Regions from separate parts of the Aeribacillus sp. FSL W8-0870 genome, predicted to be linked through region 2. Evidence: predicted binding sites of a transcription regulator. Region 2 holds the regulator's gene; each other region holds the start of a gene.
The links. Region 2 encodes CtsR, which represses protease genes until heat stress. Its sites were predicted from a motif close to ATGGTCAATAAAGGTCAAACA; they were not measured.
Positions count from the first base shown of each region.

Region 1: clpB (ATP-dependent chaperone ClpB) is a predicted target of CtsR. The motif match lies at 7,578-7,598, and genes of this name have one in related genera.
Region 3: clpP (ATP-dependent Clp endopeptidase proteolytic subunit ClpP) is a predicted target of CtsR. The motif match lies at 6,654-6,674, and genes of this name have one in related genera.

Region 1 is NZ_CP150165.1:1,200,025-1,210,832, forward strand. It holds gene argB (acetylglutamate kinase) at 1-702, shown strand, start outside; gene NSU02_RS05855 (acetylornithine transaminase) at 699-1,856, shown strand; gene NSU02_RS05860 (carbamoyl phosphate synthase small subunit) at 1,914-2,978, shown strand; gene NSU02_RS05865 (carbamoyl phosphate synthase large subunit) at 2,971-6,048, shown strand; gene argF (ornithine carbamoyltransferase) at 6,045-6,965, shown strand; gene NSU02_RS05875 (YjzC family protein) at 7,324-7,503, shown strand; gene clpB (ATP-dependent chaperone ClpB) at 7,613-10,252, shown strand; gene NSU02_RS05885 (YjzD family protein) at 10,797-10,808, opposite strand, start outside.
Region 2 is NZ_CP150165.1:114,203-125,010, reverse strand. It holds gene clpC (ATP-dependent protease ATP-binding subunit ClpC) at 1-1,327, opposite strand, end outside; gene NSU02_RS00630 (protein arginine kinase) at 1,324-2,412, opposite strand; gene NSU02_RS00625 (UvrB/UvrC motif-containing protein) at 2,414-2,962, opposite strand; gene NSU02_RS00620 (CtsR family transcriptional regulator) at 2,977-3,438, opposite strand; gene NSU02_RS00615 (MgtC/SapB family protein) at 3,680-4,354, opposite strand; gene NSU02_RS00610 (hypothetical protein) at 5,136-6,893, opposite strand; gene NSU02_RS00605 (IS110 family transposase) at 7,327-8,556, shown strand; gene NSU02_RS00600 (hypothetical protein) at 8,697-9,200, opposite strand; gene NSU02_RS00595 (prepilin-type N-terminal cleavage/methylation domain-containing protein) at 9,193-9,660, opposite strand; gene NSU02_RS00590 (G5 domain-containing protein) at 10,336-10,808, shown strand, end outside.
Region 3 is NZ_CP150165.1:872,745-883,552, reverse strand. It holds gene NSU02_RS04260 (6-phospho-alpha-glucosidase) at 1-146, opposite strand, end outside; gene NSU02_RS04255 (MurR/RpiR family transcriptional regulator) at 304-1,134, shown strand; gene NSU02_RS04250 (glycerate kinase) at 1,136-2,263, shown strand; gene NSU02_RS04245 (hypothetical protein) at 2,488-2,616, opposite strand; gene NSU02_RS04240 (acetyl-CoA hydrolase/transferase family protein) at 3,314-4,828, opposite strand; gene NSU02_RS04235 (LytTR family DNA-binding domain-containing protein) at 4,962-5,606, opposite strand; gene NSU02_RS04230 (hypothetical protein) at 6,069-6,260, opposite strand; tRNA gene NSU02_RS04225 (tRNA-Arg) at 6,389-6,464, opposite strand; gene clpP (ATP-dependent Clp endopeptidase proteolytic subunit ClpP) at 6,729-7,307, shown strand; gene NSU02_RS04215 (HPr family phosphocarrier protein) at 8,040-8,297, opposite strand; gene whiA (DNA-binding protein WhiA) at 8,322-9,272, opposite strand; gene NSU02_RS04205 (YvcK family protein) at 9,296-10,252, opposite strand; gene rapZ (RNase adapter RapZ) at 10,255-10,808, opposite strand, start outside.

The DNA.
Region 1 (10,808 bases), 1.1 Mb from region 2:
AAAGAACTGTTAACTACGAAACGGGTCATTATCGTCCACGGTGGAGGACCGGACATTAACAATATGTTGACAAAATTAAATGTAAAAAGCGAGTTTTACAACGGCATGCGTAAAACGACAAAAGAAGTGCTTGAAATTGCAGAAATGGTTCTTTCAGGAAAAATTAACAAACAGCTTACGGCTCTGTTGACACAAAAAAATGTGAAAGCGATCGGTCTTTCAGGCACTGATGGTCAGCTAATTGTCTCGTCATTTTTAGATGAAGAAAATCTTGGCTTTGTCGGCAAAGTCGAGCAGATTAATGATGAACTATTGCGTTCGCTGCTAATTCTTGACTATGTTCCAGTCATTGCCCCGATCAGCATAACGGCGGATGGGCAAAAATTAAATATCAACGCAGATCTGGCTGCTAGTGCAATTGCTGAAAAAATAAATGCGGAACAGCTGCTGTTTGTGACGAATGTTCCGGGAATTTTACATGACGGCAAGCTTATTGAAGAAGCGACGGAAACGATGATCGAAAAACTCATTGAACAGAAGGTTATTTACGGCGGGATGATTCCGAAAGTACAGGCGGCTTTAGATGCGCTTTCTGATCAGCTTGAGCATGTGATGATTGTGAGCGGCAACGACCGTATTTTTAAGGAAGGGAAAATGATCGGGACGAAAATTACGAAAAAACGAGAGGTCGTGGTCAAATGAGTTATTTATTTCCAACCTATGCGAAGTGGGATGTGGAGATTGAAAAAGCAGAAGGAAGCTATGCATATGATGCAAACGGAAAAAAATATTTAGATTTTATTTCCGGAATTGCTGTATGCAACCTGGGTCATTGTCCGAAGCAAGTGGCGGATGCCATCACTGAACAGCTGCAAAAGGTATGGCATACTTCTAATCTTTTTCATATCCCCCTTCAGGAAGAGGTTGCCAAGCAATTGGTGGAGCATTCAAGCGGAGATGCCGTATTTTTTGCGAACAGCGGCGCCGAAGCGAATGAAGCCGCCATTAAACTGGCTAGAAAACATACCGGCAAACATAAAATCATTACATTTTACCAGTCTTTTCACGGCAGAACATTTGCGACTATGACGGCTACTGCTCAAGAAAAAGTACATAAAGGGTTCGGTCCTCTCATTCCTACGTTCGAATATCTTCCTTACAATGATGCAGCTGCGGTGAAAAACATTCATGATGAGGATATAGCTGCTTTTATGCTGGAAGTGGTTCAGGGCGAGGGAGGAGTTATTCCTGCAACGAAGGAATTTTTACAGGCGGTAGAAGAAAAGTGCAGGGAGATCGGCGCATTATTCATCGTCGATGAGGTGCAAACTGGAATCGGACGCACCGGAAAAGCATTCGGCTACCAGCATTACGGCATTTCTCCGGATATTATCACTGTCGCCAAAGGATTGGGAAGCGGATTTCCTGTCGGAGCCATGATCGGAAAACAAGAATTGATCGAAAGTTTTTCACCGGGAACACACGGTTCAACGTTCGGCGGGAATTATTTGGCTATGGCAGCTGCGAAAGCAACTTTGGAAACTGTTTTTCAGCCAAGCTTTTTGCAAAGCGTTCAGGAAAAAGGTCAGCGGCTGTTCGAAGGTCTATCAGAACTCTTGAGAGATGTGCCTACTGTAAAAAAAGTGCGGGGTAAAGGATTGCTGCTTGGAATTGAGCTGGATATTGAGGTCAATAAAGTGCTTGCTTCTTTAAGAGAAGAAGGACTTCTAGCACTTTCAGCTGGATCCAATGTGTTACGGCTTCTTCCTCCGCTCACTGTTTCGAATGAAGAAATTGATTTAGGACTGGGCATTATTGCTTCTGTTTTGAAAAAAGAAAAAATCTTCTCTTCCTAAAAGAGGAGAATTTTCTTGCAAATTGTTGTATAAATATACATCAAAGAGGTGTTCAATATGCAAGGTTATCTTGTATTAGAAGATGGAACAGTTTTTGAAGGCAAGATGGATGAAATCGTGTCTCCTGTTAAAGGGGAACTCGTTTTTTATACAGGAATGACAGGATATCAAGAGGTGTTGACAGATCCTTCCTACAAAGATCAAATCGTCGTTTTTACGTATCCGCTTATTGGCAATTACGGCATCAATGATCAAGATTTTGAAAGCAAAAAGCCGCAGGTGAAAGGGGTCATCCTTTTTCAGCTGACTGAACACTATTCCCATTATAAAGCGAACCGTTCATTAAAAGACTATTTACAAAAATGGAATATTCCTTATTTAACAAATGTTGACACGAGAGCTGTTGTCAAACAAATCCGATCAAAAGGGACATTGCATGCGGTCATTTCAAAAGACAAACAATACGACTCTCAGGATAAGCTCTCCGATTTTCCGATTCGCGACGTTTCTGCAAGCGAAATCGAAACGTTTGGCAATGGTGCGACACACATTGCGCTAATTGATTTTGGATTTAAAAAATCGATTTTGAATTCTTTGCTGAAAAGAGGCTGTAAAGTTTCAGTCGTTCCGTTTCATCAAATGGAAAAAGTGTTTGAAATCAAGCCGCATGGCATCGTGCTGTCGAACGGACCGGGCGATCCAAAGCAAATGAAAAATTATTTTTCAACATTAAACCAATTGATGAAGCAATATCCGACGCTCGGGATTTGTTTAGGGAATCAGCTGATTGCCCTGTCGTTTGGCGGGAATACAACAAAGCTCAGATTCGGGCACCGCGGAGCAAACCATCCGGTAATTGATCAAAAAACAGGAAACGTATTTATTACATCACAAAACCACAGCTATGTGGTGGATAAAAAAAGCTTGGAAAAAACACCTCTTAAATTGCGATATACAAATGTCAATGACGGCTCAGTTGAAGGGCTTGAGCATGAAAAATTGAAAGTCATGTCTGTTCAATTTCATCCGGAAGCCCATCCAGGACCGGAAGATGCTAGTTTTATTTTTGATGAATTTTTAGACACATATGTAGCAGCAGGGAGAGAAAAAGTCTATGCCTAAAGATACATCATTAAACAAAATACTAGTGATCGGTTCAGGTCCGATCATTATCGGCCAAGCGGCGGAATTTGACTATTCTGGGACACAGGGATGCTTGGCGTTAAAAGAAGAAGGATTTGAAGTTGTACTTGTTAACAACAATCCTGCAACGATTATGACCGATACGAAAATTGCCGATGCGGTCTATTCAGAGCCGCTTACGGTGGAAAGCATTGAAAAAATAATTGCAAAAGAACGTCCAGACGGCCTTTTGGCAACATTGGGGGGGCAGACGGCTTTAAATCTAGCTGTGGAGCTTGATCAGGCAGGGATTTTGCAAAAATACGGCTTGAAACTGCTCGGAACCTCGATCGAATCGATTCAAAAAGGGGAGGACCGGGAGCTATTTCGAAAGCTGATGATTGATTTGAACGAGCCGATCCCGGAAAGCAAAATTGTGGAGGATGTTCCGTCCGCCCTTCAATTTGCTGATGAAATTGGTTTTCCGATTATCATTCGTCCGGCTTATACGCTTGGCGGCAAAGGCGGAGGCATCGCCTACAACCGAGAAGAGTTTATTTCCATTGTCACAAATGGACTTAAAATGAGCCCAATCAATCAAGTGCTTGTGGAAAGAAGCATTGCCGGATTTAAGGAAATCGAATATGAAGTGATGCGCGATGCAAAAGGTACTTGTATTACCGTCTGCAATATGGAAAACATTGATCCAGTCGGAATTCATACCGGGGATTCGATCGTTGTTGCTCCATCTCAAACATTAACAGATGAAGAATATCAAATGCTCCGGCAGGCGGCTTTGAAAATTATCGATGCATTAAAGGTAGTCGGGGGCTGCAACATTCAGTTTGCACTTGACCCTGAAAGCAAGCAATATTACGTGATTGAGGTCAACCCTAGGGTAAGTCGCTCTTCCGCACTTGCTTCGAAAGCGACCGGTTACCCAATTGCCAGAATGGCTGCAAAGCTAGCTGTTGGCTACTCATTAGCAGAGCTGAAGAACCCGTTAACGATGTCGACATATGCCAGCTTTGAACCTGCACTTGACTATGTAGTTGTCAAATTTCCGCGCTGGCCATTTGATAAATTTACAAAAGCAGATCGGAAGCTTGGAACAAAGATGAAAGCAACCGGCGAAGTGATGGCGATCGAACGGACGATGGAAGCCGCTCTGCAAAAAGCTGCGGAATCGTTGGAATTAAATAATATCGGCATTTATTTGCCTAAGCTTGTGAAAGAAGATACGTCAGCTCTTATTAACCGCCTCCAGCATGCAGATGATGAACGCTTTTTCATCTTAATGGAGCTGTTAAGAAGAGGAGTTTCCATAGATGAGCTTCACAGCCAGACAAAAATTGACTATTATTTCTTGCATGTTTTCAACCATCTAATTGAACTTGAAGGAAAAGCGAAAAAAGAAAAGCTGTCTCCAAGCCTTTTAAAAGAACTGAAATTTTTCGGCTTTTCCGACCGTTCGATTTCATATTGGCAAAAGACAGAAGAAAAAGAAATCCGAAAGCTCCGCAAAGAGTGGGGGATTAAAGCCATATTCAAAATGGTTGATACATGTGCCGCAGAATTTGAAGCGAGAACAAATTATTTCTATTCTACGTACGTTTTCGGTGAAAACGAAGCTGTCTCCACAAGAGGAAAGAAGAAGGCGCTTGTCATTGGTTCCGGCCCGATTCGCATCGGACAGGGAGTTGAGTTTGACTACAGTGCTGTTCACTGCATTCAAACATTGCAAAAGCTTGGATATGACGCGATCATGATCAACAATAATCCTGAGACGGTCAGCACTGATTATGAAACAGCGGATCGATTATATTTTGAGCCGTTAACAGTAGAACATATATTAAATGTTGTTGAAAATGAAAACATTGACGTAACGCTCGTCCAATTTGGCGGCCAGACGGCGATCAACTTAGCGGAGAAGCTTGAAAAAGCAGGCGTGAAGCTGCTTGGTACAACTTCTGAGCTTCTGGACATATTGGAGGATCGAGAAAGATTTTATCAGCTATTAGACGAAACGAATATCCCGCACATTCAAGGAGCAATGGCACATACAAAAGAGGAGGCGATATCGGAAGCGAAAAAGCTGCGGTATCCGATCCTGTTAAGACCTTCATATGTTATTGGCGGAAAAGGCATGGTGAAGGTAAAAAATCAAGAAGAGCTGCTTTCGTTAGTGGAGCAGACGGACGAAAATCATTTTCCTCTTCTTTTAGATGAATTCCTTTTTGGTCAGGAAGCGGAGGTTGATTTAATAGCTGACGGGAAAAATGTGTTTATTCCGGGATTTATGGAGCATATCGAGCCCGCTGGTGTTCATTCTGGCGATAGTTATGCGATTTTTCCAGCTGTGTCGTTGTCAAAAGAAATAAAAGAAAAAATGACCGACTATGCGGAAAGAATGGTTCAACATTTGCAATATAAAGGCATTATGAACATTCAATTTTTAATTGATGGTCAGGACGTTTATGTGCTGGAAGTGAATCCGCGTGCGAGCCGGACTGTGCCGATCGTCAGCAAAGTTGCCGGAGTGCCGTTAGTAGATCTTGCGACAACCATTTTAACCGGAAAAATGTTAACTGACTTACATCCTCAAATAGCAGCCCATGAATATGTGGCTATTAAATATCCGGTATTTTCAACGCACGCCCATTCAGATGTCGATATGAAACTAGGTCCGGAAATGAAATCGACGGGCGAAGGAATGTGTGTCGGCAAATCTGTGGAGGAAGCGATGCGGAAGGTATTCGATCATTTATTTCCAATTCATTCGGACGGTATTTTTGTGGATGGAGATAAGAAAGATGATGTACTCGATTATATAAAACCGGTAACGGATAATTTTGAAAGTTGGCTTGAGAAAAAAGAAGCGGTGCTTTATTATAATCCGGAAGAAAACGATCAGGCAAAGGCAAGACGACAAAAAGCGCTTGAACGAGGAATTATGGTATTGACGGAAGAAGCATCATTTCAGGCATTTTTAAGTGCACTAACAGTTAGCAAATACACGCCTATTTCTTTACATGAACTGTCAGATAAAGGAGTCGAAATGAGTTTATGAGCACACTTAAAGGTCGTAACGTTTTAAAGCTGCTTGATTTTACATCAGAAGAAATTCAATATTTGCTCGAGGAAGCATTGAAATTAAAGCAAAATCCGCTATCAAACGTCCTTCATGGGAAAACGCTGGCGATGATTTTCGAAAAATCATCCACTAGAACTCGTGTCTCCTTTGAAGTAGGAATGCTGCAATTAGGGGGACATGCGCTTGCCCTTTCTTCAAAAGAGCTTCAGCTCGGGCGCGGTGAGACAATCGCTGATACAGCGAGAGTATTGTCGCGATATGTGGATGCCATTCTTCTCCGCACAACTGACCACAATCGGGTCAAAGAGCTTGCCGAATATGCAACTGTCCCTGTCATCAATGGTTTGTGCGACTTGTACCATCCTTGCCAAGCGTTAGCTGATTTATTGACAATTTATGAGCTGAAAGGCAAATTTTCAGGCGTAAAAGTCGTTTATGTTGGCGACGGCAACAATGTAGCCCACTCCCTTATGGTTGGCTGCGCAAAAGTTGGCGCTCATTTTACGATCGCAGCCCCAGAAGGCTATGAGCCAAATGAAAGCATTTTGAAACAGGCGAAAGAAATTGCTGGCGAAACGGGCGGGAAAGTCGAATTAATTCATAATCCAGACGAAGCGGTTCAGGATGCTGATATTATTTATACGGACGTTTGGGTCAGCATGGGACAGGAAGAAGAAACAGAAGCAAGAATGAAAGCATTTAAACCGTTTCAAGTAAATCAATCCTTGCTGGCAAAAGCAAAACGAGATGCAAGCTTCCTTCACTGCCTGCCGGCTGCGCGCGGTTTGGAAGTGACAGATGAAGTGATGGACGGAAGCCAATCAGCGGTATTTTTGCAGGCCGAAAACCGCCTTCATGCGCAAAAAGCAATTTTAAAAGAAATTATGGCTTAACAAGATCTTTCGTTGATAAAGCAGGATGATCTCCTGCTTTTTTCTTTTGAAACCGGGGCGAAAGGTTTTACTCTACTGCATATATATCCAGACAAAAAAGAACGACAGGTGAGACGATTTTAGGAATAATTGTAAATAATGATTCTCGCAGAAACAGTAAAAAGAGCTTTTGATCCAGCATTCGGTGCTTGAACGCTTAAACGATTTTTTCAGAAGGATGCCATATGAAGTGAGTTCGATTTTGGGCGTTGAGTAAAGTTTCGAAGTACATCACATAATGAAAATTATCAAAGGTGTTTCTGTCTATACATGAAAAATCTTCTGATAGCCAACAATAATGTCCAAGGAGGGATGATTCATGGGTCAAAATCGTCAATTCAGGCCTGGTCAAAAAGCACCTAACAACGGAATCTACATCGAAGTCGGCGAGACCGGATCGATGGTGGTCGATCCCAAAAAGGTTGAACTCAAAGCAGGAGATCGATTCCCCGAAACATCCAACCATAATCGGGTTTGGACCTATAAGCGCAAGCCGTAATATTTCGAACAACGCTAAGCCATTCGGAAAACGAATGGCTTTACTTGATTTATAAAGAAGTTATAATAAAATTAAAGGTCAAAAAAAGTCAAAATAGGGGCGTTTCGGTATGGATGTAAATCAATTCACGGAGAAGCTGCAAAAAGGTCTGGTAGAAGCTCAAAAAATCGCAAAAGAACATGAACATCAAGAAGTGGATGAATTTCATATTTTACTTGCTTTTCTGCGGCAGTCTGACGGGATTTTTCCAAGAATTTTAGAAAAACTTAAATGTCCTGTACAACAAATTGAGTCAGCGATCAACGAGTATTTACAAAAAAAGCCGAAAATATCTGTTCACGGAAACGGTGAGGTAAATATTTATATTTCCCGTACTCTTTCAGAAGCTTTTGCAAAAGCGGACGAAATAAGGAAAGATTTTCAAGATGATTATTTATCAGTTGAACATATTATATTGGCATTTTCCGAATCGAGCTCAAAAGAAGTGAGAGAGCTTTTTCAGCAATATCACTTAACAAAAGCTGCCATATTGAAAGTGTTAAAGGAAATAAGGGGGAATGCTCGGGTGACATCACCTAATCCAGAAAGCACTTATGAAGTATTGGAGAAATACGGCCGTGATTTAGTTAAAGAGGTGAAAGAAGGAAAAATTGACCCTGTCATTGGCCGTGATCAAGAAATTCGGCGCGTGATCCGAATTTTATCAAGAAAAACGAAAAACAACCCGGTGTTAATCGGTGAACCAGGGGTTGGAAAAACAGCGATCGTGGAAGGATTAGCCCATCGGATTGTACGAAAAGATGTACCGGAGGGATTAAAAGATAAAACAATATTTGCTTTAGATATGAGCTCGCTCATTGCGGGAGCCAAGTTTCGCGGAGAATTTGAAGAAAGATTAAAAGCTGTTTTGCAAGAAATTAAAAAGAGCGATGGACGGATTATTTTATTTATTGATGAATTGCACACAATAGTCGGGGCCGGCAAAACAGAAGGAGCGATGGATGCCGGCAACATGTTAAAGCCGATGCTTGCGAGAGGTGAGCTGCACTGCATAGGAGCAACGACACTTGATGAACATCGCAAGTATATTGAAAAAGATCCGGCGCTTGAGCGGCGTTTTCAACAGGTGCTTGTGAGCGAACCGTCTGTGGAAGACACGATTTCTATTTTACGAGGACTAAAAGAACGGTTTGAAATCCATCATGGAGTCAAAATTCATGATTCGGCGATTGTAGCTGCGAGTGAGCTCTCGCACCGCTATATTACAGAACGCTTCCTGCCTGATAAAGCGATTGATTTAATCGATGAAGCATGCGCGATGATCCGCACGGAAATAGATTCAATGCCGACAGAACTTGATGAAGTGACGAGAAGGATTATGCAGCTTGAAATTGAAGAGGCTGCATTGAAAAAAGAAACGGATGACATCAGCCGAATCAGATTGGAAGAGTTGCAAAAGGAACTTGCAAATTTAAAAGAGAAAGCAAATGAAATGAAGGCGAAATGGCAGCTTGAAGTCGAAGGTATTCAACAGCTTAGAAGCTTGAGGGAAGAGCTGGAAAAAGCACGCAGAGATTTAGCTGATGCTGAAAATGAATACGATTTAAACAAAGCGGCTGAGCTGCGCCATGGAAAAATTCCGGCGCTGGAAAAACAAATCAAACAGCTGGAAGAAGAAATGAAGCAGAAAGAGGAAAACAAGATGCTTCGCGAGGAAGTAACAGAAGAGGAAATTGCCGGTATTGTGTCAAGATGGACTGGCATTCCGGTAGCAAAGCTTGTACAAGGGGAAAGAGAAAAGCTTCTGAAGCTTGAACAAATATTAAAAGAAAGGGTCATCGGGCAAGACGATGCAGTTGAATTAGTATCGGATGCAGTTTTGCGTGCGCGGGCAGGCATAAAAGATCCGAACAGGCCGATCGGCTCCTTCCTCTTTTTAGGTCCGACAGGGGTCGGAAAAACGGAGCTGGCGAAAGCATTGGCAGAAGCGCTTTTTGACAGCGAGGACGAAATAGTCCGCATTGATATGTCGGAGTATATGGAAAAACATTCTGTCTCAAGGCTGATCGGCGCACCTCCGGGTTATGTCGGATATGAAGAAGGAGGACAGCTGACGGAAAAAGTTCGGAGACATCCGTACTCGGTTATATTACTGGACGAAATCGAAAAGGCTCACCCAGAAGTGTTTAACATATTGCTGCAAATGCTTGATGACGGCAGGGTGACCGATTCGAAAGGAAGAACAGTTGATTTTAAAAATACAGTGATCATTATGACATCCAACATCGGTTCTCAGCATTTGCTCTCCGGTTTAAATGATGAGGGGGAAATAACAGACGAAGCGAAAAAGAAAGTTCTTGATGAGCTTTCCATGCATTTCCGGCCAGAATTTTTAAACCGGATTGATGACACGATCCTGTTCAAGCCTTTAACAATGAACGAAGTAAAAGGAATAGTAGAAAAACTTTTAAAAGAGCTTCAAGCGCGCCTATCCCATAAACAACTTACACTAAAGATTACAGATGAAGCGAAGGAATTCATTGCAAAAAGAGGATTTGATCCTGTATTTGGCGCACGGCCGCTGAAACGGTTTATTCAAAAGCATGTAGAGACAAAACTTGCGAAAGCGGTTATTGCTGGAACCGTTCATGATCGTGACCAAGTTCTGTTAGGGGTAGAAAATGAAGAAATTGTTATAAAAACGGATTTGCATGCTCATGAGAAGAGCGGAGCAGCAAAATTAGAATAGCTATAAATGGATATTAAAACCCTTCTCAATCGAGGAGGGGTCTTTTTTTGTGCGGACCATGTAGACATAGGAAACTGTGTTCTGGCGGCGGGGAATCTGATTCGGAGACTAAAAACAGGGCGAGATTCCTATCAGGCTAGTTTCATGGGGAGTTTGCACAACTAAGCAAAGCCTAATTCTGCCTAAAAGACTAGAAAACTATAATTGGTAAAGCGTAGTGATTTATAAGTTTTTTCCGCCAATCTTAGTTGTGCTGACGTATACGTAACAGCTTCATGTAAATTTGCTAGGCTGAAATCTTAAATATACTGACGTATAGTTAACTGGTAAGGGTCTGTCCAAAGACAAATCTCCATTGAAAACAAAAAATCACAGGGGATGTCTTAAGCCCAAAAATGACTTACTTAGACTATCCCCTTTTTTTTTTGAATTTGTCTATATTATGACGTAACAAGTGAGGCTTCGCCGATAGCAGCAGGCATCTAATCGCTGATTTTCGTTTTAAATAAAAAGAAATTGGCAATTCGCCAATTTCAACAAATTCTTAATGCTCTTC
Region 2 (10,808 bases):
ATGAAGCTGCTTTTTCAAATTCTTGGCTTTGGACTGCAGCTTCTTTTTCTTTTCGCACTTCTTCTAATTTTTGCTCCAATTCCTTTAAATTCGGAGGTGTTGCAAATGAACGAAGACGGACTTTGGAGCCTGCTTCATCAATCAAGTCAATCGCTTTATCAGGCAGGAACCGATCGGAAATATACCGATCTGAAAGTTTAACAGCAGCTTCAATCGCCTCATCGGAAATGGATACCCGGTGGTGTGCTTCATATCGGTCTCTTAAGCCTCTTAAAATTTGAATGCTCTCTTCAATGGACGGTTCGTCGACTTGGATTGGCTGGAAGCGCCGTTCAAGTGCAGCATCCTTTTCAATATATTTACGGTATTCATCCAAAGTTGTTGCCCCAATACATTGCAATTCTCCCCGAGCCAAAGCAGGTTTTAAAATGTTGGAAGCATCAATTGCACCTTCCGCCCCGCCTGCGCCGATCAGTGTATGAAGCTCGTCAATAAATAAAATGATGTTTCCTGCTTGGCGAATTTCATCCATTACCTTTTTAAGGCGGTCCTCAAATTCCCCTCTATATTTTGTGCCAGCTACAACTGTTCCCATATCAAGGGTCATAACGCGCTTATCTCTCAAAATTTCAGGAACCTCATTATTCACAATTTGCTGAGCAAGTCCCTCTGCTATGGCAGTTTTCCCAACACCAGGTTCACCTATTAAAACAGGATTATTTTTTGTTCTTCGGCTCAAAACCTCGATGACACGCTGAATTTCTTTGCTTCGGCCGATGACTGGATCAAGTCCGCCCTCCCGTGCAACAGCCGTTAAGTCCCGCGCAAGACTATCAAGCGTCGGAGTATTTGCGTTTGTCATCGAACTTCCTTGATGGCTTGAGGATACTTCATTGCTGCCTAACAACTGTAAAACTTGCTGACGCGCTTTGTTCAAGCTTACTCCGAGATTGTTTAAAACACGCGCAGCAACTCCCTCGCCTTCTCGAATTAATCCCAATAGAATATGTTCTGTTCCGACATAAGAATGTCCTAATTTTCTTGCTTCATCCATTGACAGTTCAATGACTTTCTTTGCTCTCGGTGTGTAATGGATCGTTTGCGAAATTTCTTGTCCCCGTCCTATCAGGCTTTCCACTTCATTTTGGATTTTTTCTGGACTTAATCCTAGAGCGTGAAGCGCTTTAGCGGCAATTCCTTCTCCTTCGCGCACGAGCCCAAGCAATATGTGCTCTGTGCCGATATTGTTATGTCCGAGGCGTACAGCTTCTTCCTGCGCTAAAGCAAGCACTTTTTGCGCCCGTTCCGTAAATCTCCCAAACATCATTGTTCATCATCCTCCCTTTGCTTCCTTTCTAATTGAAGCCTTTCACGAATTAATGTTGCCCTGCGAATATCCCGTTCATTCGGCCGTAGAACTCCTCCTGAATATTGTTGCAGAAATCCGGGCTGAATTAAAATCATAAGCTCATTTAAAACACTGCGTGAAACATTTTGAATAATTCCCAGGTCAATTCCTAAGCGCACATCTGATAAACATTGAATTGCTTCTTTCGATGGAATAATTCTGCTGTATTTGAGAGTGCCGTAAGAACGATATACACGGTCTTCTAGATGATGCGGATTCGTTTTATATAAAGCATCTCTTGCAGCCCGTTCTTGAGCAATTAATTGCCCGACAACACCTATTAAATCATCGACAATATCATCTTCTGATTTGCCTAGCGTAATTTGGTTCGAAATTTGGAATATATTACCTATCGCTTCACTTCCTTCTCCGTACCGACCTCTCACAACCAATCCTAATTGATTGATAGCAGGTATAATTTGGTTAATCTGCTGTGTTAAGACAAGTCCTGGAAGGTGCATCATCACGGAAGCCCGCAAGCCGGTACCGACATTTGTTGGACAGCTAGTTAAGTAGCCCCTATGTTCATCAAATGCATAATCAACTTTTTCCTCAATCCAGTCGTCAAGATTCATTGCCATTTTCAACGCTTCTTTTAGCTGAAGGCCCGGGAACAAACATTGAATTCTAATATGATCCTCCTCGTTTATCATGATGCTCACTTCTTCGTTTTCAGATAAAAGGCACCCTCCAAGTGCTGATTCTTCCATTAAATAAGGACTAATCAAATGCTTCTCTACAAGTACGCGTTTTTGAATAGGCTGAAGTTCATTCATTTTCAGCAGCACGAATGTCCCTAAACCGTCAAACACTCTTTGTGAAAATGATTCTTCAAATGTATTTAAAACAGCCAAGGCTTCTTCATTCGACATAATGGTAGGGAAGCTGATATTTTCTATATTTCGCGCCAATCTGACTCGGCTGCTCAGCACAATATCGGAATCAGGTCCTTCTTGATTCATCCAAGGGCTCATGGCTGAACGAATAAATTTTTGAAAGGACATGTCATACTCCCCTTTCGTTCCGTCCATTTATCTTCGCTTCAATGGACCGAATTTCATCCCGAACTTGAGCTGCTCTTTCGAATTCCTCTTTCGCAATTAATTCTTGCAGTTCCTGTTTAAGCATTTTCAGGCGCTTTTTCAAATGAATACTTCCACCGGTCCGTTTCGGTACTTTACCGCCGTGAGTTGTATTCCCGCCATGAACACGTTTTAAAATCGGGGTAATTTGGTGATAAAACGTTTTGTAACAATGGGAGCACCCGAATTTACCAATTTTCGTAAATTGATCAAACGTCATATTACATTTCTCACATTGAATGACCTGATTTTTCTTGAAAACATTTTGCCCTTGGCTGCTAATGGCGCTGTCCATATTTAATAATCCGGACAATAAGTTGTTTATAGAAAAGCCTGGATTCATATTGAATATGAATACATCACTTTTTTCCTGTGCACATTTTTCACATATATGCACTTCAGTCTTTTCGCCGTTGATAATTTTTGTAAAGTGGAAAGTAGCGGGCCTTTCATGACATTCTTGACAAATCATCGTCCATCACATCCTCACTTGTATTTTAACGAGGTGAGCATCGCCTTCATCATCCTTGCCCTCAATTCGTCTCGATCAGGCAAATCAATATATAAAACAGACCGATCAATTACGCTCAACATAATTTTCGCTTCTCTTTCTGAAATAACCTCTTCATCAGCCAATCTCAAAACAATATCCTCCGCCGACGATTGTGACAGCCTTTTACCAATGGCATTTAAAATTTGATTGATCAGCTGGATACGGTCATTGATTCGAATTTTCATAATTCGGATATAACCGCCTCCACCCCTTTTACTTTCGACAATGTAACCCCGTTCAATTGTAAAACGAGTGTTGATCACGTAATTGATTTGCGATGGAACACATTGAAATTTATCCGCAATTTCACTTCTTTTAATTTCAACAATTTCTTTTCCGCTTGAATCTAATACATGCTTTAAATATTGCTCGATAATATCAGATATATTCCGCACCTCGAAAAACACCTCCTTCAACTTTTTGATTGGAATTGCAAAACACTCAAGAAATGTGCAATATCCTTGAGGGATAGGAGGCAAGATGTTTACGTAATGCTTATTTCCTAAACGATAACAACTAGTCACTTGACTTTGACTATATTTGACCTTAATTATAATATAAATTTTTTTTTGTGTCATTTCAACAAAAAAGCTCACTAATAATATTGCCATTTACAATATGGAAAAAACCCGCTCTTTAAAAAACTTTTTTAACTTCTTGAAATTTCAATAATTCGTTTATGATTTCAGGCATTTCATCTTTTGGAAGGCCAATTTCAAGTAAATATGAACGCTTCGCATGTTTAGTTTCTTTTGGCTTTGACAATGTAAAATGAATTTTATAAACAGAAATATTTAATTGTTCAAGTTTCCGAGTAAATTCCACCAAATCATCTTCTGGAAGATTAACTTGTATCCATTTTTTGCTTGACTTCTCAGCAAAAAAAGCCTCCACCTTATTGAGAAAGATCAAACTTAACAATACAATCAAGGTAGAAAAAATCGCCAACGGATACATTCCTGCCCCAACAACAAGGCCAAGTCCTGCAACAACCCAAATCGAGGCTGCCGTCGTTAATCCTCTTACCGTAACCCCTCTCACTAATATCGTTCCAGCACCTAAAAAACCAATGCCGCTAATGACATAAGAAGGAATTCTTGCTGGGTCAAAACGAATATTTTCATAACGATCCATATATTCTTCAAAGCCATAAAGAGACAGCAGCATCATCATGCAGGAGCCGACACCAACTAACAAATGCGTGCGAAAGCCTGCTGGATGCCGTTTAAATTCTCGTTCAAGGCCAATAAATCCACTTAAAATGACTGCTAAAACAATGCGAATCAACATAATTTGCCATTCCTCAGGCATTATCATTCCTCCTTACCATCCAAATGACTTTTTCTGTTTTGGCCATATATGAATTTTGAAATGATACAGTATTATACTTTCCCATTATATGCGATGAACAGTGCTCAATATTCAATCGTTCTTGAGTATGAGCCTAAGAGCGATATGAAACAAAAAAGCACATTTAGAGCTGGCTTTTAAATCAAACGAAGCTTTCACTGCTCATATGCTTCAAGAATGGAACAGTTTATGTTTCTAAAGTAGCGATCAATTAATTATACTCCGATTGAAGGTTTTAAAGAAAGCGAGCTTGATTGCAATAGCTGTGGAGGATCTTCAGAAGAAGCGAGCTCTTAGTTGTTCGTAAATTTGTCGTTTTTGTTCGTTCTGTTTTAAGCTGTTTCTTCTGTTTGTTGTATATTTCCATTTACAAGAGGATAAAAGAGGCTTGAGCTTCTCAAACCGCATTGCAGCGAATAATTGTTTCGTCCATACTTTTTTACAAGGATAAGCAAATCTCGCCTCCATCGCTTTTCTCAGATTAATTAAAACGGTTTGCATCATTCAAATCAATTAAAGATGTTTTTGTAATAGCAAAAATATCCATTTCGGCTTTCGACAATTTTCTCGAAAAATTGGCTTTTAGACTGTCACTTCTTAATTTTTCATTTTATGATCATAACGGAAAGTATTGCAACGGAAAAACATCACAAAAAGCTAAAAAAGAAGCCGATTCCTCCACCGCCTTCGCTATACACTAGAGGCGGCGGTCATTTCGGCAAAAAAATAAGATGAAAGGTATTTATTCTATGTCACGATTAATAATTTTAGGCGGATCCAGGCTTTTAATAACGGGCTCTCTAGACTTTATATCTGCATACGTATTGATAATTTCCGGATCATAAATAATTTGCAGCCTAGAAAGCTTGCCTATTTGGTTTTGTGCACCTTCAAAATAATCGTTATTCGTAATCCTTTGTGCTCCCTCAAAATATCGATTACTAGCACGCCCTCTTATCGCATTTAAAACAATGCGCCTCGCTGATATTCCTCCCTCTATACGAATATTTGAACCAACTCCAAACATTTCTAATGCTTGTTCTGAATAGAAAAACCCTTTAATATTACTAGGTTCATCCTGGTTAACGCTATTATTTCTAATGTTTATATTTCCATTTGCAAAAATAATTAACGAACCGTTTTGGCCTAATCCATTGATGCGCGAATATTCAATCGTCACATCCCCCATTACATACATAATAGAATTAAATTCCGCATCAGCCCCTCTAATCGTCAGATCACCGTTCACAAATATGGGGCCGTCCACCCGAATTTTGTCATAATTATTTGGGTTGTACGAATCAGACCCGTTGCCAATTGTTAAATCTTTCTCTATATAGGCCCCCTCCTTAAAGGTGGTCTGTCTGAATTGATTATTTGAATTGCGAATTGTTAATGAACCTGCAGTGGCAAAGCTTTTAAAAAGATTATTCCCAGTAAATGTGTAATTTCCATCGTATTTCTCATTACACCATATAAAAAAACATTCATCATGACTCGCATAAACTTTGTCATTAGGGCGATTTTGGTTTGAGATTATTCTATTATTAGCTTTTATGATCGTTACACCGGGAGAATTATGTTTATAATAAAAAACCGATTTTTGTGCAGGAATTTGAATGTCATCACGGATCGGCTGCCTTTTTACAATAACCGGGGCTTGCCGATTGTAAAAAGCATCATCAATACGATCTGTTAGCTTTGTATAAGAACTTCCAAAATTAGAAGTTGTAATATGTTGTTCATATGGAGGGGTATGATTAAAGGTAAAAATATTTCCACCAAGTAGTAAGTTTGCGTTTGCTTTTCCTTGTGTTGGTAAAATGCTCGGGTAAACGGACGCAATCCATTTCTCACCACTTAAATATGCATATCCGCGGTTTGTTATGATTAAATTCCCGTCTACCTTCATATCCCCTGTGATCGAAACTCCGCCGTGCAAAAACATATTTCCTTCACCAGGTATACAGGCATTTGGAGTTTTACATAATTTGTTGGCACCGAGCGCATAATGTAATGTCTCCAAAACAGATTGTGCACCAATTTCAACTTCTGAAATAACCGTTTTTTCCTTGCCATCAACAAATCCTCTGCTTAAAAAGGTTATCTTCTTCTTTAGCGGGTTTTCTTCACCATTTTCTATTACATTTTCTATATTTCGTATATATACTCGATATTCACCAGTTGCGCCAGTATTGTGAACACTATTTATCACGTCTTTATAGCGATTTAAAATCGTATTTAATTTCGTTATAAACTCGCTGCGGGTGATTCCTTCTTCTCCTAGTTCATTTTTCAAATCGCTTTGAATCTGATTCGTAATATGTTCAATTCCTTTATTGGCTAATTCACGAGCTTGAACATAATCCTCGCTTGTTTGATTTCTTTTCACTCCAGATAAAGCAACTGTCAAAACGGAAACAGACAAGACTGTAAATAGTAAAAAGATCAACATGGTTAAGATCAAGGAGTATCCTTTCTCATTCATTAAGATTTTCATTATTTTGCACTCCTCGTATACTAAGTTTCAGAAAGTTTTTTTATCGAATTTCCAGTCCGATACGCTCCTTGACAATCGCATATCTTGGGTGGTTGCCTTTGTGGGAGGGGCGCGCCCCTCCCACAAAGGGTTCAGCGTACCGGGGTTGGACTTTTCGCAATGTTCCTGGATAATGGTCTTAGGATCATCGGGGATACTCTTCTCACTCCTGTAGCTTTGACTACTTGTAAAGTCTGTCTCCTCGGCCCCTGTTTGGACGTCTAACCCGCAGGCTGTTCCCGTTGGTTTTCCCCATGCTGGAAGGAGCAGCTTCCAGGGCAGCCCATGGTCCAACGTGAGTTCTCATATGCGAGGGTGACTGGTCAACAGGCGCGATCCGGGGGCATCCCGAAGAGTCCTACCCCTCGATCCTACAACAATAGGAGGTGATCTCATGAAACTCTACGTCGGGATCGACGTGAGCTCACGCGACTTAGCCACCTGCATTATGGATCATGAAGGAAATACGTGCGCACGCTTCAAAGTGGATAATCATCTTCTGGGCGCCACCTTCCTTCGGGATCAAATCCTCCTGTGGGCTAACAAGCGAAAGCCAACCGAAATTCTGATCGGGATGGAAGCCACCTCGGTCTACAGTTGGCATCCAGCTATGTTTTTCCACCAGCAGGAGGCCTTGCAGGCTTGGAACGTCAAGGTGTTTACGATCAATCCAAAGCTCATTCGCAAGTTTAAAGAAGCCTATGTCGACTTGGAGAAAACGGATGACATCGATGCTTGGATCATTGCGGATCGGCTTCGCTTCGGCCGTCTGAAGATGACGGCTGTCCTCAAGGAGCAGTTTCTCGCGCTTCAGCGACTGACACGCATGCGATATCATCTCGTCCACCAGTTAACCCGTGAGAAACAGTATTTTCTCCAGCACTTGTTTTACAAATGCAGTTCCTTTACCCAAGAGGTGGACAGTTCGATCTTCGGACATGCCATTCTCGAACTGCTGCTTGAGTCGTGGAGCCTCGATGACATCTGCCAAATGGATGTCAAGCAGTTGGCCGACTTCCTGCGCCAAAAAGGGCGCAATCGCTTTGCCGATCCGGAATGCATCGCCAAGTCGATTCAAAAGGCGGCCCGTTCGTCGTATCGGTTGTCCAAGTGTGTCGAGGATTCCATCGACTTGCTGTTAGGGCTGTCGATTCAATCAATCCGCAGCCTGCAATCGCAGCTCAAAGAGCTCGATAAAGCCATTACCCGCCATCTTGAAGGCATTCCGAACACACTGCAAACCATCCCAGGCATCGGACCGGTTTATACCGCAGGCATCCTGGCCGAAATCGGGCAAATCGAGCGGTTTCACAACCAGGCCGCCTTGGCAAAATATGCCGGCTTGACATGGTCCAAGCACCAATCGGGCCGTTTTCAAGCCGAGGACACCTCCCTCATTCGTTCCGGCAATCGCTATCTCCGTTACTACCTAGTGGAGGCTGCCAACTCGGTGCAACGGCATGATGCGACGTTTCGTGCGTACTACCGGAAGAAGTATGAGGAAGTGCCCAAACACCAACATAAACGAGCCCTCGTCCTCACCGCTAGAAAACTCGTGCGTGTGATCGATGCGCTGCTACGCAACGGTCAAATCTACACGCCAAGAAAGGGGGAAGATCGATAAGAGGATCGATCTGGTATACCAATATCAACCTTTAGACCCAGTTTATTACATGTACCAATACTGGGTTTCTTCAGTATTGCCTTTTTTCGGATCATCGGACAAGGGAATTTCCAATTTCTATGATTTTTCACCTTGACATATTACCGCAGGACTTTTCGATCATTAATAATGCTCACAATACTTTTCAGTTTCATTGTTTGCTGCGTTTTAGCAGATTGTAAAACTAACAAAATTTCAAACACATCTTCTCGTTCAGTTTCTATCAATTTTGATTCGCGAGAAAGCACGATATTTCCGTTTGTTAACGACAATTCTTTGTTATTAATCACTACACGTGAATGTTCATGATCAAAACCAATTTTGCTGCCGTCATTTTTGATCAAAAAGTAATTCCCGCTTGGATCCGGCAATTTCTGCTCCTTAATCTCACTAACCTTTAACACAAACAGCTCATCAATTAAATGGGCGAGTATATAATCTGCTTCATCGCGCAATGCTGCTTCTTCCATCGCACGGTCATATGTTTTTAATCCGCTAAAAAGAACAGAGTAAGCGATCAGTCCGATAACAGAACCCAATAAAACCACTGAAAGAACTTCTACTAACGTAATTCCTTTACTAGAGGATATGATTTTTTTACTCATAGCTCACATACCCTTCAACCTTTGAAGTAATGGGTGTTTTTGAATTTTGTAAATTCACTTCAACAAGTACATTCATTAATCGAATCGCTTTTTCATTAGCAGTTTGACTGACCGTTACTTGAACTGCATACGTTTTATTATTTATAAGTGGAGAAAACAAAAGTTCACATTCATCGGGATCTGGACGGTTCGAGCAGCTGTCAGCAGTATAAACTTGCGGCTGATTAAAGCGATCATTATCTGGTTCATCAATATAAGAAAAAGGATTCATCTTAATTCTTTCCATTGTTGATTTCGCCAGATGAATTGCCACTAATTGATCATTGTTTACTACAGTTGTTTTATTTGTAAAAACAAAAAGATTAAGAAATGCCAAAATAATGATGGAAAGAATGACGAGAGAAATTAGTATCTCCACAAGTGTAAACCCGTCCATTTTCTTCACAATCTTCATTCTCATAGAATATTCACCCATTTTTTTAAATATTAAGTAATAGTCGCAATGGCTGTAGTGAATTGGAACTATATCCTCTTAAATTGGACTTTTTGACTAAAAAACCATTGTCTTAAACGAATCATAATAATAGAATGTAAGTATATGGAACATTTTTACTAAATCCGTAAAAATTTCTCTCTCCTAAATTTGCTATAATTATACAAAAATATATTATTTATTACTTTTATTTTACTTCAAAATAAGGTCTTTTAGACTAAAAAAATAATATTTTTACTATTTATTCAATTTTTTTACATTTTATTGTGGATGAATTGCTGTAATTTTGCTATTATTATACAAAATATTTCATCTTCGTTGCTTTCATTTTACTCCAAAATAGGTCTTTTTAACTAAATGAAACTGTATTTTTTACCTATTTTGTAAAATTTTATATTTTTACAGACTGGATCAGACAAATCAATTGTACTTCTTCTTTTACCCATACGATGAAGAAACAAGCTCTAAGGAACTGGAGCCTTGCGCAATCAACCGCGCTTCTAAAAGATCCCGAATATTGGCATTGAAATGAAAAGTCAACCTTAGTAATATATATTTATTTGCCGGTTTCAGCCTTCTAAGCTTGATCAGACAAATGATACATAGAAAGGCAGGTTCTTTATGAGCAGGATGAAAAGGTTAATGGCTTTGTTTTTTTCTTTCATAATCGCTATATCAGCTGCGACCATTAGTTTCGGAACTCCCCATATCGCAAACGCTGCCTTTACAATTCCTGATGGTTCTACAGTCGGAGGAATTGATGTCGGTGGAATGACTGTTGATGAAGCTAAAGACATTTTATCAGATAAGATCAATGAGTGGAAAAATCAAAGTGATATGACGATTGAATCACCCACGGAAATATTAACCATTCCATCTGAAGATATTCAGTATGACCTGAATCAAACGATGGATCAATTGCTCGAAAAAACAAAAACACCGTGGTATGCCTTCTTTATTAAAAAAAAATCAGTTGATCTGCCGTTGGTTGTAAAAGTGAATATAACGGATGAAGAACTTTCAGAATGGCCGAACCATATTGATAAAGTCAAAACGATAGACAACATTGAAACAACGGCCTCTTATTTAGGAGAACATAACATTCAAGCGGTTTT
Region 3 (10,808 bases), 760 kb from region 2:
CCAATTATTTTTTGGCGTTCGTAATTGATATCATACATGACCAATCGGTTGATCGGGAAAGTATCTTGACGCGAGCAAATTGCTTTTAAAAGCCCTGGCGTCCAAGTACTCCCCCCGCCAACAATAAGTACATTGAATTTTTTCATTGTGTTTCAGCTCCTGGTAGTAATTTTTCATGTAACTGCTTCTACCGATATCTTAACGAACGAAAAAACAAAGACAGGAAAAATTTCATTTTATGAAACTTTTTTCATGGTCATTTATAATAGAGCGTACAATAAATATGAAATCCGGAGTGATTCGATGTACAACTTTATGGCTAAATTATTAAACTTCATTGAATCTTCAACAGACCAAACAAAATCAGAAATCATTATTGCCGAATATATTTTGAGGAATGTGGAAAAAATCCCGAAAATGTCCATTTATGAATTAGCTGAAGCGTGCCATACATCACCTGCAACGATCACCCGATTTTGCCAGCGCTTTGAAAATATTACGTTTAAAGAGCTTAAAGAATATGCCAGATCATTTATTGAATTTAATGATACTGAAGTAGACTATCAAAACCTTAAAACGAAATTTAATATAAAACAAATAAACGAATATTATGACGAATTACATGCTTCTCTGAAGCAAACAGAGCAATTTCTCCGCTCAAAGGAAATCATTCAAGTTGTTCACGAAATTCATCACTCAAAAAAAGTTGCTTTTTTTGGGGTAACATTTTCGCATCTCATTGCAAGAAATGCACAATTCAAATTTATTCGTCTGGGCAAATATGCTACTGCGTACAGCAACCATGAAAATCAAATTTCCGAAGCAGAATCACTTACGCCCAGAGATTTAGCCGTTGTCATTTCTTTTTCCGGAGAAACAAGATTTATCGTTCAGCTAGTAAAGGTATTAAAGAAGAGAGGCATTCCTATCGTTGCGATTACAGGCAATGAAAAAGGCTATTTAGCACAGAATGCGAAACAAATCATCAAAGTGAGCAGCTGCAAACTAGAATCCTTTAAATCACCTATTTTGGAAGAAATCAATATGCTGAGTGTAATTAATTCCATTTATCTCGTTTACTCTATCGTTTTTAAAAATTCGGAAGGATATCAGACAAACAAAGGAGGCAGCTAAAATGAATATTGTCGTAGCACCTGATTCTTTTAAAGGGAGTCTGACCTCTTCTCAAGCAGCAAATATTATGAAACAAGCAATACTTGACCTTCATTATGGTGATACAGTAAGAACAAAGCCAATGGCTGACGGCGGAGAAGGAACAGTCGATGCATTGTTAGCCTCTTCAGCCGGGGATCGCATTGAGGTAACCTGTACAGGCCCCTTGGGCAAAAAAATAAAAACATATTATGCCATCCTCGAAAATAATACGGCTGCTATTGAAGTTGCCAATATCGCTGGGCTTGTCCAAGTGCCTCCTTCACAACGAAACCCGGATGTGACCACTACTTTCGGACTTGGCGAAGTGATGAAAGATGCATTGGATAAAGGCTGTAAATCGTTTATTATCGGGCTTGGCGGCAGTGCTACAAATGATGGAGGTCTTGGCTTTTTACAGGCGCTTGGCATGAAAGCTTGGGATAAAGAAGGAAAAGAAGCGGGGATTTTCGGAAAAGATTTATTGGAGGTCAATCAAGTAAGTTTCGACCGTTTGGATCCAAGATTGGAACATATTACAATAAAGGTTGCTTGTGATGTGGACAATCCGTTATGTGGTGAAAAAGGTGCCAGCGCAGTTTACGGACCGCAAAAAGGTGCCAGCAGCAAACAAATACCGATTTACGACGAAGCATTGGCCCGATTTGCTGCTCTTATTGAGAAGCAGAAAGGAAAAGTCTTCAATAACGTGAAAGGTTCAGGGGCAGCAGGAGGCTTGGGATTTGCATTCCTTGTACTAGGCGCAAAGCTTATATCCGGTGCTGAGCTTGTAGCAGAAGCTTCGAACTTGAAGGAAGCAATAGAGCAGGCGGATCTTGTCATTACAGGAGAAGGACAAAGCGATGAACAAACATTATACGGAAAAGCGCCCGGCTATATCGCTGATCTCGCTCAAATATACGGAGTTCCAACGATATTAATATCCGGCTCGCTTGCAGGCAATTTGGATGTGCTCCGCAGCAAATTTCACGGATGCTTTTCGATTATTACTAAACCATTGACGATTGAGGAATGTATGGATCAGGCAAAACAGCTATTGTACAACCAGACGAAGCAAGTGATGCATCTTATTCACTCTTTGAAGATATAATCGGATCCAGGTTTTCGCTTTTATAATCCAGATGGGGAAATTTTTTTCAGATGTTTATGTTGAATACTGCAAAAATAACTTTCCCCTTATTCCATCTCAATTTTATCTAGAAGATTGACCGGCAAATCTCCAAAATTCCACGTTAGAGAGGCATCTAAGATCTTGTTGAACATCTAAGATGCCTCTTTTGTAATGAAGGTAAAAGAAATAATTGATGTATTCCATTAAACACCGACAATATCTTCACAATTTTTTGTTAAATTTATCGAATACTGATCATTTTCCTCACGATCATCCATGTTGTCTTTAAACAAGTCTATAATGCTTCCTGCACTTTTAAACGGTTCTTTCAACTTTTATTCCATAACTCCGTTTTTAACCCATATACTTTTCTTCTTGGTGCTGCAAATGCTAAAGTTCTTTAATGATTTCGACTTCGATGTTAAACAACCGTTCCGTTAAACTATTTCCTTCCATTCCTTTTGGATTTTCGCAGAAAAACTCAAAATTGCCAAAAAGGTGAATGCGTATTAACTTCTCCAATCCTAGTAAGTCTTTATATAAGCGTGTTCTGAACCGAATTATTTGCCAAAACTTTGATGTCGAACGTCCTTTCTTGAAAAAACACGAGATTGACGACTTCCGGAATATCGACTTCAGTATCGAGTTTATCGGCTGATACAGCAATTTGCGTCAGAAAAATGATCAATTAACATTAGATACCAGTTGATGCTGTAATCAATAACCCTTGCAAATCCGTCCTTATTCTCAGAAAACAGTTGATCAAAGCGCTCACTATCCGTTCTGTATAATGATTTTCGCAAAAACAATCGTTTTCTGCCTTCAACTCGAATTTATTTTTTATTAAATTTTTCAGTACAGTATCAATTAATAAGTCCATTCGTTTAGTGCTTTTAACGCTAAGGGGGGTGAAAACATTTGTTGTGTGATATCCACAAAATTGATTTCTAGTTGATAAATTCCTTCTTTGATCTAGCTGTGCCGATCTCTTCGCATGTCTAGAAAATGCACGAATAAATTGTCATCCGATTAAACGCTATGTGCAATTTCTTCACGCATCGTTCCGTTTTTAGCAAAATTTATATGCCATGAAAGAGCTTTTTCTAAAACATGTGGTGTATGCCCTCCTCTTGCAAGAGCTTCCTGATAATATTCACGAAGCTGGTCGCGATACATCGGATGGGCGCAGCGTTCGATAATCAGTTCCACACGCTCTCTTGGCGCCAAGCCCCGGAGATCCGCATACCCTTGCTCGGTGACGATGACATCGACGTCATGCTCCGTATGGTCAACATGGGAGACAAAAGGAACAATGCTTGATATGTTTCCGTCTTTCGCTATTGATTTTGTCACAAAAATCGCCAGGCGGGCATTTCTTGCAAAATCACCGGATCCACCAATGCCATTCATCATTTTCGTTCCAAGTACGTGGGTTGAATTGACATTGCCGTAGATGTCCACTTCCAATGCTGTGTTAATGGAAATCAAACCGAGCCGACGAATAATTTCAGGATGGTTGGAAATTTCCTGCGGTCTCAGCACTAAACGGTCGCGGTATTTCTTAAAATTCGAGAAAACCTCCTTCATTTTCGGCTCTGAAAGGGTAATCGAACAACAAGAGGCAAAACGGACTTTGCCAGCATCTATCAAATCAAAGACTGCATCCTGCAATACTTCAGAATACACCTCTAAATCCTCAAATTCTGAATCCAGCAAGCCATGAAGAACTGCATTGGCGACGGAACCGATGCCTGACTGCAGCGGGGCCAAACGTTCCGTTAACCGGCCGGCTTTAATTTCTTTACGCAAAAACTCTATCAAATGCTGCGCCATAATGACTGTTTCTTCATCCGGAGGCACAATTGTCGACGGAGAATCCAGCTGATTGGTAAATACAATTCCTTTTACCTTCTCGATATCAATCGGTATTCCGATCGTACCGATTCGATCATTCGATTTTATCAGCGGAATCGGTTTTCTTTCCCCTTGTTTCTCCGGTTCATACAAATCATGCATTCCTACTAAGTCTGCAGGCTGTGCCATATTAATCTCTATAATGATCGATTTTGCGTGCTGGGCAAATGTCAACGAGTTTCCAATGGAGGTTGTCGGAATAACCATTCCATCTCTTGTAATAGAAACCGCTTCCAAAATTGCAAAATCGATTGGATCCATAACATTTGAGCGCACTAATTCAGCAGTATGGGACAAATGCTGATCGACAAATAAAAATTCTCCCCGATTGATTCCTTTTCTCATCGTAGGATCTGCCTGAAAAGGAAGCCTCTTGCCTAAAATGCCAGCTTCAGTGAACATTTTATCGATATCAGAACCTAAAGAGGCTCCTGTATACACATTTACTTTAAACGATTCTCGCTCTGCACGTTTTACCAACGCATATGGAACCGCTTTCGCATCACCCGCGCGTGTAAATCCGCTTAACCCTAAAGTCATCCCGTCTTTGATCCATGATGCGGCTTCATCAGCTGTGACTATTCGATCGCGCAAACGCAAATCTTCAATCCTTTCCAATTTATTGTCCATTTCCCCATCATCTCCCCTTTAATGAATTTAAAATTTATTTTACCGATAAAAGTTAATGGGGCAAGGTTTTGGGGATAAGTGACCGAAAATTCAGATAAACAACTCAATTTCCATACTAAAACAGAACAATTTTTTAAAATCCAAGCAATTTTCGAAAATAACTGGAGTAGGACTGACTGACAGGAATTTTATCACCGTTATTCATCAACAGCAAAAAAGTTGAATGCGCATCAGGGTAGATCTCCTTAATATGGTTGACATTCACAATAAAAGCCCGATGACAGCGAATAAAATAGTCCTTTGGAAGCAAGTATTCAAATTCCTGGAGAGAGTATTTATGCGTTCCTGAGCATCCTTCAGTGTACACATAGGTCTTTTTATCTTTTGCTTCTAAATACGCAACTTTCGAAAAAGGAATAGGAACCCATCCATCATCAGTTTTGACGGTCACAACAGATTTTCCATCCGTCAAAGCAGGAAAAATCGCAGTGACGCATCCCTCAAGCTTTCCTTCCCAAAAAAACGGCACAGCCATCCCGTGATAAGGAACGCCAAACACATCGCGGTTAATAAACTCAGAAACCTTTTGTTTGGTGTGCAAAGCTTTATACGCAATCGTTCCTTTTCTCACCAAGTCTCCCGGTCTGATTTTCAAATCAATCCGTTTGCTCGGCCGGTAATAGATATATTCCTTTGTATTGGAAACAGCAATCGAAACTTCATCAGAAAACAATTCACCAATAACGTCTAAAATGGAAACTACTGAAATACGTTCCATTCTTCAACACCCTTCGTTATCTATAAATCTTCAAGATATTAATATTTTACATCTTTTTTCACCCTTTTTGGCATAGTTCTTATCAAGTGCGACTAATATCGTCACCTTTTTCAAATAGTTTACGATAAAAAATACCCGAAATTTCTGTCTATTCAACTTAGTTTATCCTTTGTTCTCACTCTAACATTAGTTTAATAGCACCATAGTCACGAAATCCCGCAAATACCTATATCTTTGACGTTTCATAGCCTCTTTACTTGCGTGTCTGTAAGCACAAGATTCGTTGTTCATCCTTATTAATTTTGCCATTTTTTTGACGAGATTTTCTTCAAATAATACCGTATTTATGTATCTTTCTAAAAATCGATTTAATAGCACCGAAAAGAATATCCACGGTTACAGATGACGTATTAATGTAACGTCTAATTTGGTCAGTAGTAAGATCTCTAAAACCGACAACATCTATAAAATTTTTTCAAGAACTTCAATAATCGGTACTCGTTCGTCCTGGATAGCTTCCGTTTTGTAAATGATCTTAGCGTATTTTAATCCTTCTGCAACCGTCATATAATCGAGATTACATCTACAATCAGATAGTCTTGAAACTACCTTTCTAGCCTTTTTCGCATAATAAAAACCTCCAAAATTTTTCATTTTGGAGGCACGCGGTCTCTTTGATTCAGTGGGACGGAAACCTTGCGAAAATACGTTGTCCGTTTTTCGGTAGTTCCCGTCCGTTGAACGACTTCTAAATCGCTCAAACCCTTGTTGCTCTAGGCTTACGCGCTCGGAGGGACTCGAACCCCCGACGGACGTGGTACCGGAAACCACCGCTCTATCCAACTGAGCTACGAGCGCATTTTTCAAATGTCACGAATTATATTATAATCGAACCGAACAGTATATGCAAGAATAAATTTTGCTTAATTATCCATCGTGTCAAAATTGTTTTGAAAAATTCATTTTTCATCGTTGTTTGAAAAATGAAAAATGAGGGTATGATGGTACATGTATTGATCTTATAAATAATTATATATAAAAGTTTTTTGTTTGACCTTTATTGACCTTTTATGTATGATGGAATAGAAATGACTTTAACTTTGATGCGAGGGAGGAAACATAATGAATTTAATACCGACTGTTATTGAACAGACAAACCGTGGTGAACGTGCTTACGATATTTATTCAAGATTGTTAAAAGACCGCATTATTATCCTTGGTACGCCAATTGATGATCATGTTGCAAACTCCATCGTTGCTCAGCTTCTTTTCTTGGCAGCGGAGGACCCTGAAAAAGATATTTCCCTTTACATTAACAGCCCGGGCGGATCAATTACTGCTGGCATGGCGATTTATGATACGATGCAATTTATTAAACCTGATGTATCCACGATGTGTATAGGAATGGCTGCTTCCATGGGAGCATTCTTATTGGCGGCAGGTGCAAAAGGAAAACGTTTTGCCCTTCCGAATAGTGAAGTAATGATCCATCAACCGTTAGGAGGCGCGCAAGGTCAGGCAACTGACATTGATATTGCAGCTAGACGAATTCTCTCTTTAAGAGATAAATTGAACAGAATTTTATCTGAAAACACTGGCCAGCCTCTTGAAGTAATTGAACGTGATACGGACCGCGACAATTTCATGTCAGCTGAACGTGCAAAAGAATATGGGTTGATTGACAAAGTTTTAACAAAATAAAAGCTGCCTCAAATAGGAAGACAAAAAAAATTTAAACATATCAAGCAGACAGTATAAAAATAAACCGCTGCTTCATACCTTCACGCATTTGAATGAGGAGCAAATGTCAAGAATGATCTTGACAGCAGCTCCTCATTCAACTTTTTGGCCGGAATCGTCAGCTTTACGTTTTCGAAAGGCCGTTAACTGCCGATATTGCTTTAATCTAAGCCCAAAATGCGGATCGAGCCGGATGAAGGATTAAATATGCTTTCGGAGAGCCTGTGTAAACCGTATTTTGCTGAAGTTTTTTCTGGACACCTGCTGGCAAAAACAAGTGTTATAATCGATTTTTTCATGTTATAAAAGGGCTAGAATCTCTCTTTATCCATTCAGCTGTAAGTCATTCAAACCACAAAGCACGTTTGTTTTTTCTTGAATGTTGATCGCAGATTTATGAAAAAATAGTATTTACACCAAATATATTGCTCGGATTCGCCCCGCTCTTTCGCAATAATTTGAAATCCAAAAGTTCCAGTTAAGAACCTCACGAAGCTCTCTCCCAACATAAGATTTATCATAACTTTTCTATGAACGAATGGATCAGCACCCGAAGCCATTTCGTCTTCATATCAGTTTTAGCAAAAATAAAGCCCTCTTGTGGCTGACAGCGGTTGTTTCCTGCTTTCTCCCACAAGAGAGGCAATATCCATCCATTGATGAATTTTGTGGCAATTTTTTTGTGTGTTCACATTAATTTTCGTTTTGAATGTAGTTGATAAGCGCTTCTAATGCTTCTTCCTCATCGTTTCCTTCTGCGATCAATGTGATCTCAGAGCCGCTGTTAATAGCTAAGCTCATCAACCCCATGATGCTTTTGGCGTTTACTTTCTTTCCGTCTTTTTCGATAAAAATGTCAGACGAAAACCTGTTGGCTTCCTGAACAAACAATGCAGCCGGTCGTGCCTGCAAACCGGTTTTTAACCGAACTTCCACTTTTTTCTCAACCATATTAATCCCTCTCTTCTTAAAAATTTATTTAAATGAAATCGTTTTGCCAGCCCGCAATTTTTCAGCGATTTCATCGATTTTTCTTAATCGGTGGTTGATTCCCGATTTGCTGATTTTCCCGCTGGACACCATTTCACCTAGTTCCTTCAATGTCACATCTTGATACATAACCCGTAATTCTGCAATTTCCCTCAGCTTTTCAGGTAAGGCGCTTAATCCGATCTTTTCATCAATGAATTTTATATTTTCTACCTGCCGTAAAGCAGCTCCAATGGTTTTATTTAAATTTGCTGTTTCGCAATTGACAAGGCGGTTCACTGAATTTCTCATATCACGAACGATTCGGACATCTTCAAAACGCAGTAGAGCTTGATGGGCACCGATCAATGTCAAAAATTCCCCAATTTTTTCAGCTTCCTTTAAGTAAGTAATATATCCTTTTTTCCGTTCCAGTGTTTTTGCATTTAAATAAAACGTATTCATCAAGCTGCATAGCGAATCGTTATGTTCCTTATATAACGACGAGATTTCCAAATGGTATGAAGAAGTTTCCGGGTTGTTGACGGATCCGCCCGCTAAAAACGCACCGCGCATATACGACCGCTTGCAGCACTTTTTTTTCACAAGGTCTAAAGAGATTTGATGGTTATACATAAAATCCTTGCCTAAAATTCGCAAATCCTCCAAAATCTCTTTTACTTGTTCATTCATTCTAACAATATAGACGTTATTCTTTTTTAATCGCATCTTTTTTCGTACAAGCAGCTTGATCGGAACGTCATATTTTTTTTTGATCAGCATGTAAATGCGTCTTGCAATCGCTGCGTTTTCCGTCTGCACATCCAAAAGCAATTCCCGGTTGGAAAATGACACAGTTCCGTTCATTCGGATGAGCGCGGACAACTCTGCTTTTAAACAACATTGTTTTACTTCCAGTGTTGTCAATTCTTTTTTCGTCTCTGAAGCAAACGACATGTTTCCATTACCGCCCTTTCCGATTACGTTTCTTCCAGAAGCAAATTTTTTAAGATGTTCGCCACTTTATTCGTATCATGTCGAATAACATGTTGATCGAAGGAGACCATGTTGTCCTGCACTACTCGAAGTCCCATATCTTTTAGCGCCTCTGCATCGACTTGGACAGGAAAAGCTGATTCTTTCGCGTAGCGTTTTTGTATGTATTCGGGAATAGATCCGTTGTTCACGAGGATCACATCAATAAACGGACAGTTTAAATGATCGTAAAGAGCCTTCACATGATCGCTCGCTGTATAGTTTAGCGTCTCCCCTGGCTGAGTCATGACATTGCATATATATATTTTTTTGGCCGAGGACTTGCAAACCTCCTCGCCAATTTTCGGAACGAGCAAATTCGGCAAAATGCTTGTATAAAGACTTCCAGGCCCTAAAATGATCATATGTGCCTGTCTGATGACATCGATCGTTTCTTGAAGAGGTTTTACATTTTTCGGGGTTAAAAACACCTTTTTAATTTTTTTTCCTGAAAAAGGGATTTTCGATTCCCCTTTCACAACAGATCCATCTTCCATCTCCGCATTTAATACAACGCTCTGGTTCGCTGCAGGCAAAACAGTACCGCGAACATTTAATACTTTACTCATTTCCCGAATGGCGTGCATAAAGTCACCGGTGATATTGGTCATCGCTGCGAGTATTAAATTGCCGAGAGAATGGCCAATCAAATCGTTCCCTTTTTTAAAACGATGCTGGAAAAGTTCCTCGATTAGCGGTTCCACATCGGAAAGAGCAGCTAACACGTTGCGAATGTCGCCCGGCGGGGGAATGTTCAGTTCATCACGAAGTCTACCAGAGCTGCCGCCATCATCTGCAACTGTTACAATGGCCGTGATATCAAAAGGGAGCAGCTTTAAGCCTCGAAGCAGAACAGATAATCCGGTACCTCCTCCAATAATGACGATTTTCTTTTTATCCATAGTTATCGATAGTTTCTCCTTTCAATATCACGATGGGATACATGCACTTTGTAGTTTTTGCGGAAAAAATCCCCTAAATATTCAGCCAGAGTCACCGAGCGATGCTGCCCGCCAGTGCAACCGATTGCAATGACCACTTGACTTTTTCCTTCTCTTTGAAAATGAGGGATCATAAATGAGAGTAAATCTGTCAGCTTCTCTAAAAATTTAGATGTCTCTGTCCATTTTAAAACATATGATGAAACTTCTTCGTCAAGCCCCGTCTTAGGGCGCATATGATCAATATAATACGGGTTGGGCAAAAATCTCACGTCAAACACTAAGTCCGCGTCGATCGGCAAACCATATTTAAATCCAAATGATAAAACGTTCAAGGTAAAGGTTTGATCGCCATTTTCTGCGAACTGTTTTAAAATTTTTTCTCTTAATTCTCTTGGCTTTAAGTTGGACGTATCATATACAATTTGCGCACGTCCCTTTAATTCCTCTAGCATTTCCCGTTCAAGGCGGATCCCCTCAAGCGGAAGACCTTTTGGAGCTAATGGATGGGTTCTTC